DNA from 2 places in the Streptomyces tsukubensis genome. Region 2 is predicted to be linked to the other one. Evidence: predicted binding sites of a transcription regulator. Region 2 holds the regulator's gene; the other holds the start of a gene.

Region 1 (3,409 bases), 1.3 Mb from region 2:
TCGCCGAGCTGGCCGGTGAGCGTCAGCCCCGCGGCACCGGTCTCCGGATCGGCGAGCGAAGCCTCCACATAGAGGACGTCGCCGCCCGCGCCGGTGACCGCGAGGCCCGTCGCAACCCCGGGCACGGCGGTCCGCCGCTCGGCCGGGTCCTGCGCGGACTCGGGCACATGGTGCGGCCGCCCGATCAGCCCGCGGAGTCCGTCCGGGCCGACGGTGTAGGGCAGCTCGCGTTCGCCCAGCTCGTGCTGTGCGGCGACCTTCCGCAGCAGCCGGGCGACCGACCGCTCCAGATTCCGTACGCCCGCCTCCCGGGTGTACTCGCCCGCCAGCCTCCGCAGCGCCGCCTCCTCGACGACGACCTCGCCGGGCTCCAGGCCCGCCCGCTCCAGCTGGCGCGGCAGCAGATGGTCCCGGGCGATGACGATCTTCTCGTCCTCGGTGTACCCGTCGAGCCGGACCAGCTCCATCCGGTCGAGCAGCGCCTCCGGAATGGCCTCCAGCACATTCGCCGTGGCCAGGAAGACGACGTCGCTGAGGTCGAGTTCGACCTCCAGATAGTGGTCGCGGAAGGTGTGGTTCTGCGCGGGGTCGAGGACTTCGAGGAGCGCCGCGGCCGGATCGCCGCGGAAGTCGGAGCCGACCTTGTCGATCTCGTCGAGCAGGACGACGGGGTTCATGGACCCGGCCTCCTTGACCGCCCGGACGATCCGGCCGGGCAGGGCGCCGACGTACGTCCGCCGGTGGCCCCGGATCTCGGCCTCGTCCCGGACACCGCCGAGGGCGACGCGCACGAACTTCCGGCCCATGGCGTGCGCGACGGATTCGGCGATGGACGTCTTGCCGACACCGGGCGGGCCGACCAGGGCGAGCACCGCGCCGCCGCGCCGTCCGCCGACGACCCCGAGGCCGCGGTCGCTGCGCCGCTTCCGTACCGCCAGGTATTCGGTGATCCGCTCCTTCACGTCCTCCAGGCCGGCGTGTTCGGCGTCCAGGACGGTCCTGGCGCCCCGGATGTCGTACGCGTCCTCGGTCCGCTCGTTCCACGGCAGTTCCAGGACGGTGTCCAGCCACGTCCGGATCCAGGAGCCCTCGGGGCTCTGGTCGCTGGACCGCTCCAGCTTGTCGACCTCCTTGAGGGCGGCCTCGCGCACCTTCTCCGGCAGATCGGCGGCCTCGACGCGGGCGCGGTAGTCGTCGGACTCCTCGACGGAGTCCTTGGCGTTCCCGCCGTTCAGCTCGCGCAGCTCCTTGCGGACGGCGTCGAGCTGGCGGCGGAGCAGGAACTCACGCTGCTGCTTGTCCACGCCCTCCTGGACGTCCTTGGCGATGGACTCGGCCACGTCCTGCTCGGCGAGGTGGTCGCGGACCTGCTCGGTGGCCAGCCGCAGCCGGGCGACCGGGTCGGCGGTGTCGAGCAGTTCGATCTTCTGGGCGACGGAGAGGAACGGGGAGTACCCGGCGTTGTCGGCCAGCTGCGCGATGTCGTCGATCTGCTGAACCCGGTCGACGACCTGCCAGGCGCCACGCCTCTTCAGCCAGTCGGTGACCAGGGCCTTGTACTCCTTGGCCAGCTCCAGCACCTGCCCGGGCAGCGGATCGGGCAGCGATTCGTCGACCGAGGTGCCCTCGACCCAGAGCGCGGCCCCGGGCCCGGTCGTCCCGGCGCCGATCCGCACCCGGCGCTGCCCCTTGATCAGCGCGCCGGGATCACCGTCGGAGAGCCGTCCGACCTGCTCGACGGTCCCGAGCACACCGGTCGCCGCGTAGTGCCCGTCGACCCGGGGAACAAGCAGCACTTCGGGCTTGCTGCCCCCTGATGAGCGGGCGGCGGCCTGTGCGGCCTCCACCGCGGCCCGTACCTCGGCGTCGTTGAGGTCGAGCGGCACCACCATCCCGGGCAGCACGACCTCGTCGTCGAGCGGCAGCACGGGCAGGGTGAACGGTGTGAACGTGCCGGACTCAGCAGCCATGATCTCCCCTTTGGCAGTGAACTTGAGCTGTACCGACTCAATGCTCTGGAGTCCGCCATTGTTCCCCGGGCCGCGTTCACTGTGAGCGAACAGCCCGGTACGCACCGGCCGGGGCCCGTCGGCGCGCTCTCAGGGTGCCCCCTGCACCACCCGTAGGGACCTGTCGACCAGCGCCTTCTTCCCGGCGAGTACCGCGGCGAAGTGCTCGGCCTTCCCGTCGATCCACGCCTTCTGGTGCGCCTCCGTCGCCGCGTACCAGATACCCACGGTGTTGTGCCGCTGCTTGCAGGCGACATCGGCGGCGGCGACGGCGATCGCGGTGTCGCTCACCGTCCCCGACTTCCAGTCGGTGTCGTTCGCCGCGTCGAGAGGGGTCCGGTAGTCGAAGCCCTTGTCCTTCATACATCCGGACCACTCGGTGAACGCCCCGGTCACCCGGCTGTCCTGCCGGACCTTCGCACGGAGGGAGTCGAACTCGTTCCCGACGGTGAAGGGGTCGGCGGCCCCCCGCGCCCCGCCCTTCAGCAGGCCCGCCTCCACCTCCGCCGCGCAGCCGCCCTTCCGCAGCAGCCGGCCCGCGGAGTCGGTGACGCCCTTCGCCCTCCCGTCGTAGACGGCCCGCTCCGCGTCCGTGGGTTCGTATCCGGAGCCGCTGGTCCTGCCCTGAGGGCCCCGGCCACTCGGGGTGCCGTAGCCGTGGAGCCGTGCCGCCCCGGCGTCGATCAGGGTGAAGTAGCGGGCGGGATCCGCGGCGGTGCCGGACCCAGCGGCCAGGGCCTGGGCATCGGTGAGCCACGACATGCCGAAACGCTCCATACAGCGCCGCGAGAGCGCGGCATGCGCCCGGGTGTAGGCGCGTATCTCCTTCTCGTCGAGCAGATAGCGGTCCATGGGCAGGTCGGGGACATCGGCCGGACGCATCACCTTCGGGACCCGGCCCAGCTCCGGTTCGTCGCGGTCACCACCGCCACCGCCACCGCCGCCGCCGCCCGCGCAGCCCGCGAGCGCGACGGCTCCCGCCAGTGCCATGACCGCCACTGCCCTCTTCCGAACCGTTCCCACCAGGTCTCCTCCGTGCTGTCCTGTACGTGTCCCCGAACCCTCCCGGAACACTCCCGCGAGCGGGGATTCGGTTCCTGGGGCCGGGCGGTGCCGACGGTGCTGTCCGTACTGTCGGTGCTGTCGGTGCTGTCGGTGCTGTCGGTGCTGTCGGTGCTTCGCCCTACCCTCCGGGCATGAGCATGAACGGCGTCTACCTCCGTTTCACCCCCGCCGAACTGGACCGGGCGCTCCGCGAACCCGACTGGGCCGAGGAGTTCGCCGAAGAGCTGCTGGAGGCCGAGTCCGACAGCGGGCGGCTGCCGTCGACGGCCCGCAGCCACCACACCGGGGCCGCCTGGCACGGACTCGACTTCCTGCTGGGCCGCCACGGGTTCCCC
Region 2 (3,409 bases):
ACTCCGCAGGCGCCGCAGGTGCCACGGACGGCACGGAGGCCAAGGACGGCGCGGCCGACGGCGAGGAGAGCGGTGGCCCGGACAAGGGCTGACGCAGGCAGAGGCGTACGCGTACGGAGCGTGCGCGGCACCGCCCGGGAGGAGGGACGTCGATGAACACGAAGGACTTCGTCGAGAAGGACTACTACAAGGTCCTCGGCGTCCCCAAGGACGCCACCGAAGCCGAGATCAAGAAGGCGTACCGGAAGCTCGCCCGCGAGTTCCACCCGGACGCCAACAAGGGTGACAACAAGGCGGAGGAGCGCTTCAAGGAGATCTCCGAGGCCAATGACATCCTCGGCGACCCCAAGCGGCGCAAGGAGTACGACGAGGCCCGCGCCCTCTTCGGCAACGGCGGCTTCCGCGCCGGGCCGGGCGGCGGCAGCTTCAACTTCGACCTGGGCGACCTCTTCGGAGGCGCCCAGGGCGGGGGCCCCCAGCCCGGCGGGGCCGGTGGCTTCGGCGGCGGTCTGGGCGATGTGTTCGGCGGGCTGTTCAACCGCGGTGCGGGCGCCGGGACCCGGGTCCAGCCGCGGCGCGGCCAGGACATCGAGTCCGAGGTGACGCTCAGCTTCACCGAGGCCGTCGACGGGGCCACGGTCCCGCTGCGGATGTCCAGCTCCGCGGCGTGCAAGGCCTGTTCCGGCACCGGCGACAAGAACGGCAACCCCCGGGTCTGCCCGACCTGCGTCGGCACCGGCCAGGTCTCCCGCGGCGGCAGCGGCTCCTTCTCGCTGACCGATCCCTGTGTGGACTGCAAGGGCCGCGGGCTGATCGCCCAGGACCCCTGCGAGGTCTGCAAGGGCAGCGGACGGGCCCGCTCCTCGCGCACCATGCAGGTGCGGATCCCGGCGGGCGTCTCCGACGGCCAGCGGATCCGGCTGCGCGGCAAGGGAGCCCCGGGCGAGCGCGGCGGCCCGGCCGGTGACCTCTATGTCGTCGTCCATGTCGGCGAGCACCCCGTGTTCGGCCGCCGTGGCGACAACCTGACCGTCACCGTGCCCGTGACGTACACGGAGGCCGTACTGGGCGGCGAGGTCAAGGTGCCCACGCTCGGCGGCCCGCCGGTGACCCTGAAGCTGCCCGCGGGCACGCCCAACGGGCGCACCATGCGGGCCCGCGGCAAGGGAGCGGTCCGCAAGGACGGCACCCGCGGCGATCTGCTGGTCACCGTGGAGGTGACGGTCCCGAAGGATCTGAGCGGCAAGGCGAAGGAAGCGCTGGAGGCCTATCGCGAGGCCACCGCGGACGAGGACCCGAGGGCCGAGCTCTTCGAGGCCGCGAAGGGAGCATGAGGACGATGGACGGAAGGCGCCGCAACCCCTACGAACTGACCGACGAGTCACCGGTGTACGTGATCTCGGTGGCGGCCCAGCTCTCCGGGCTGCACCCGCAGACGCTGCGGCAGTACGACCGGCTGGGGCTGGTCTCCCCCGACCGTACGGCGGGCCGGGGGCGGCGCTACTCCGCCCGGGACATCGAACTGCTCCGTACGGTGCAGCAGTTGTCCCAGGACGAGGGCATCAACCTCGCGGGCATCAAGCGCATCATCGAGCTGGAGAACCAGGTCGCGGCGCTCCAGTCCCGGGTGGCCGAGCTGACGGCCGCGGTCGAGGGCGCGGCGGCGGCGATGCGGCAGCGCGAATCGCAGGTCCACGCCTCGTACCGGCGCGATCTGGTGCCGTACCAGGACGTGCAGCAGGCGAGCGCGCTGGTCGTATGGCGGCCCAAGCGCCCCGGCGAGTAGCCCACCGGAGCGCATGACCCACCGGCGTACAGCACACCGGCGTACAGCACACCGGCGTACAGCACGCCGGTGGACAGCGCTTCGCCGTACGGTGTGACAGCCGTCCCGCCCGCGTCCCGTTGCATTGGTGAACGGCGCGGGCGGGGGGCCGTCAGCCCGCCGAGGTCGGCGTTTCGTGCTCCAGGATTCCCGACTGGGCGATCAGATACCCCAGTTGGGTACGGCTGCCGCTGCCCAGCGACGAGCCGAGTTTGGCGATATGGGCCCGGCAGGTCCGGACGTTCATCCCCAGCCGGCGGGCGATTGCCTCGTCGACATGCCCCTCCACCAGCAGTTTGGCGATGGAGCGCTGGACACCCGTCACCCCGTTGAGATCGGGGCCGTACGAGATGGGCTCGTCCCACGGCAGTCCGTGCAGCCAGAACTGCTCGAAGACGCCGACCAGATAGTCCACGATCCCCTTGTGCCGCAGCTCCAGAGCGAACAGCCGGTCGCTGCTGGCGGGGATGAAGGCCACCTTCCGGTCCACGATGATCAGCCGGTCGATGATTTCTTCGAGGGTGCGCACCTCCACTCCGGACGGGCCGACCTTCTCCATATAGGAGAGCGTGGCGGGATGGTGGCGGGCGGTGTGCTGGTAGAGGGTCCGCATCCGGACCCCGCGTTCGATCAGCGGCTGCACCCGGTGCAGCGCCTTCTCCAGGGAGTGCGGCTGCCGTCCGCTGCCCGGCTGGACTGTGAGAAGCTCCTCCGTGCAGTCGGCGGTGACCTGGTCCAGACTGGCGTTGATCCGGTTGAGGCCTTCGAGGACGGTGATGCCGTCGGGCACGGGCGAGCCCTGGGCACTGATGGACATAAACGGTTCGAGAGCGTCGGTGAGGGCGACGGCCCGCCGGCGGCGGTCCTGGATCTCCCTCTCGATGGGGTGAATCAGTTGCGCCAGTGCCGTGGTGGGAGCAACCGGTCGGAGCCACTGGGCGTCATACGGGTCCGGATCGAGCAGTGCGAGGTCGAACAGGCAGGGCGCGGTCTCCGCCTCCAGCCGGGACAGCCGGCCGCTCCGCAGCGCGGTGATGTAAAGACTCTTTCCCGCCTCGCACAACTTGCCGTCTGAGTGAGGGTGTCCGAGTTCGCCCCCATGAGACGTCATATGTACCCCCTCATGTTCCTGCATTACAGGAACATGATGCCTGCCGTCGCTGGTGCAAGCGTTCGGAGTGAGACATCGTCTTATGCGCGGGGGAGGAGGAATGATCAAATGAGGTGGAGATCACCCATGTCTAGGACGCTACGTGCGCTATGTGCTCTTGCCTTGGCGGGCGCCGCGCTGGGCGCGGCCGGATTCACCGGCGAGCCCTCTTGGGAGCGCGTCCCCGCAGCCGTCGCGGCGGCGGACCAGGGTGAGCCCTCGTGGGAGGTCGGTGGACCGTTCGCGGCGGCCACTGCCGACGACGGCGAGCCTTCCTGGGAACTCACCACCGCACCTGCTTCCGAAGGTGCGGACGCATGACCGTTCCACCGGATGACCGCTCCTTCCGGCGCGAGATGGCCACGGCCTACCGCTCCGGGTGGCATTTCATCGACCTCGTCACGGCCATTCCCCACCGAGGCGACTCGTTGATG

The links. The regulator HspR, encoded in region 2, represses chaperone genes until heat shock. The targets are predictions, from matches to a motif close to TTGAGNNNNNNNNNCTCAA.
Region 1: the regulator HspR is predicted to act here: its motif matches at 1,993-2,011, upstream of lon (endopeptidase La).

The regions. Positions count from the first base shown of each region.
Region 1 covers NZ_CP020700.1:5,534,112-5,537,520, reverse strand. The annotation lists gene lon (endopeptidase La) at 1-1,970, opposite strand, end outside; gene B7R87_RS22995 (hypothetical protein) at 2,100-3,032, opposite strand; gene B7R87_RS22990 (DUF1877 family protein) at 3,206-3,409, shown strand, end outside.
Region 2 covers NZ_CP020700.1:4,225,202-4,228,610, forward strand. The annotation lists gene grpE (nucleotide exchange factor GrpE) at 1-92, shown strand, start outside; gene dnaJ (molecular chaperone DnaJ) at 153-1,334, shown strand; gene B7R87_RS17240 (heat shock protein transcriptional repressor HspR) at 1,340-1,786, shown strand; gene B7R87_RS17245 (helix-turn-helix domain-containing protein) at 1,938-2,936, opposite strand; gene B7R87_RS17250 (hypothetical protein) at 3,099-3,296, shown strand; gene B7R87_RS17255 (Rieske (2Fe-2S) protein) at 3,293-3,409, shown strand, end outside.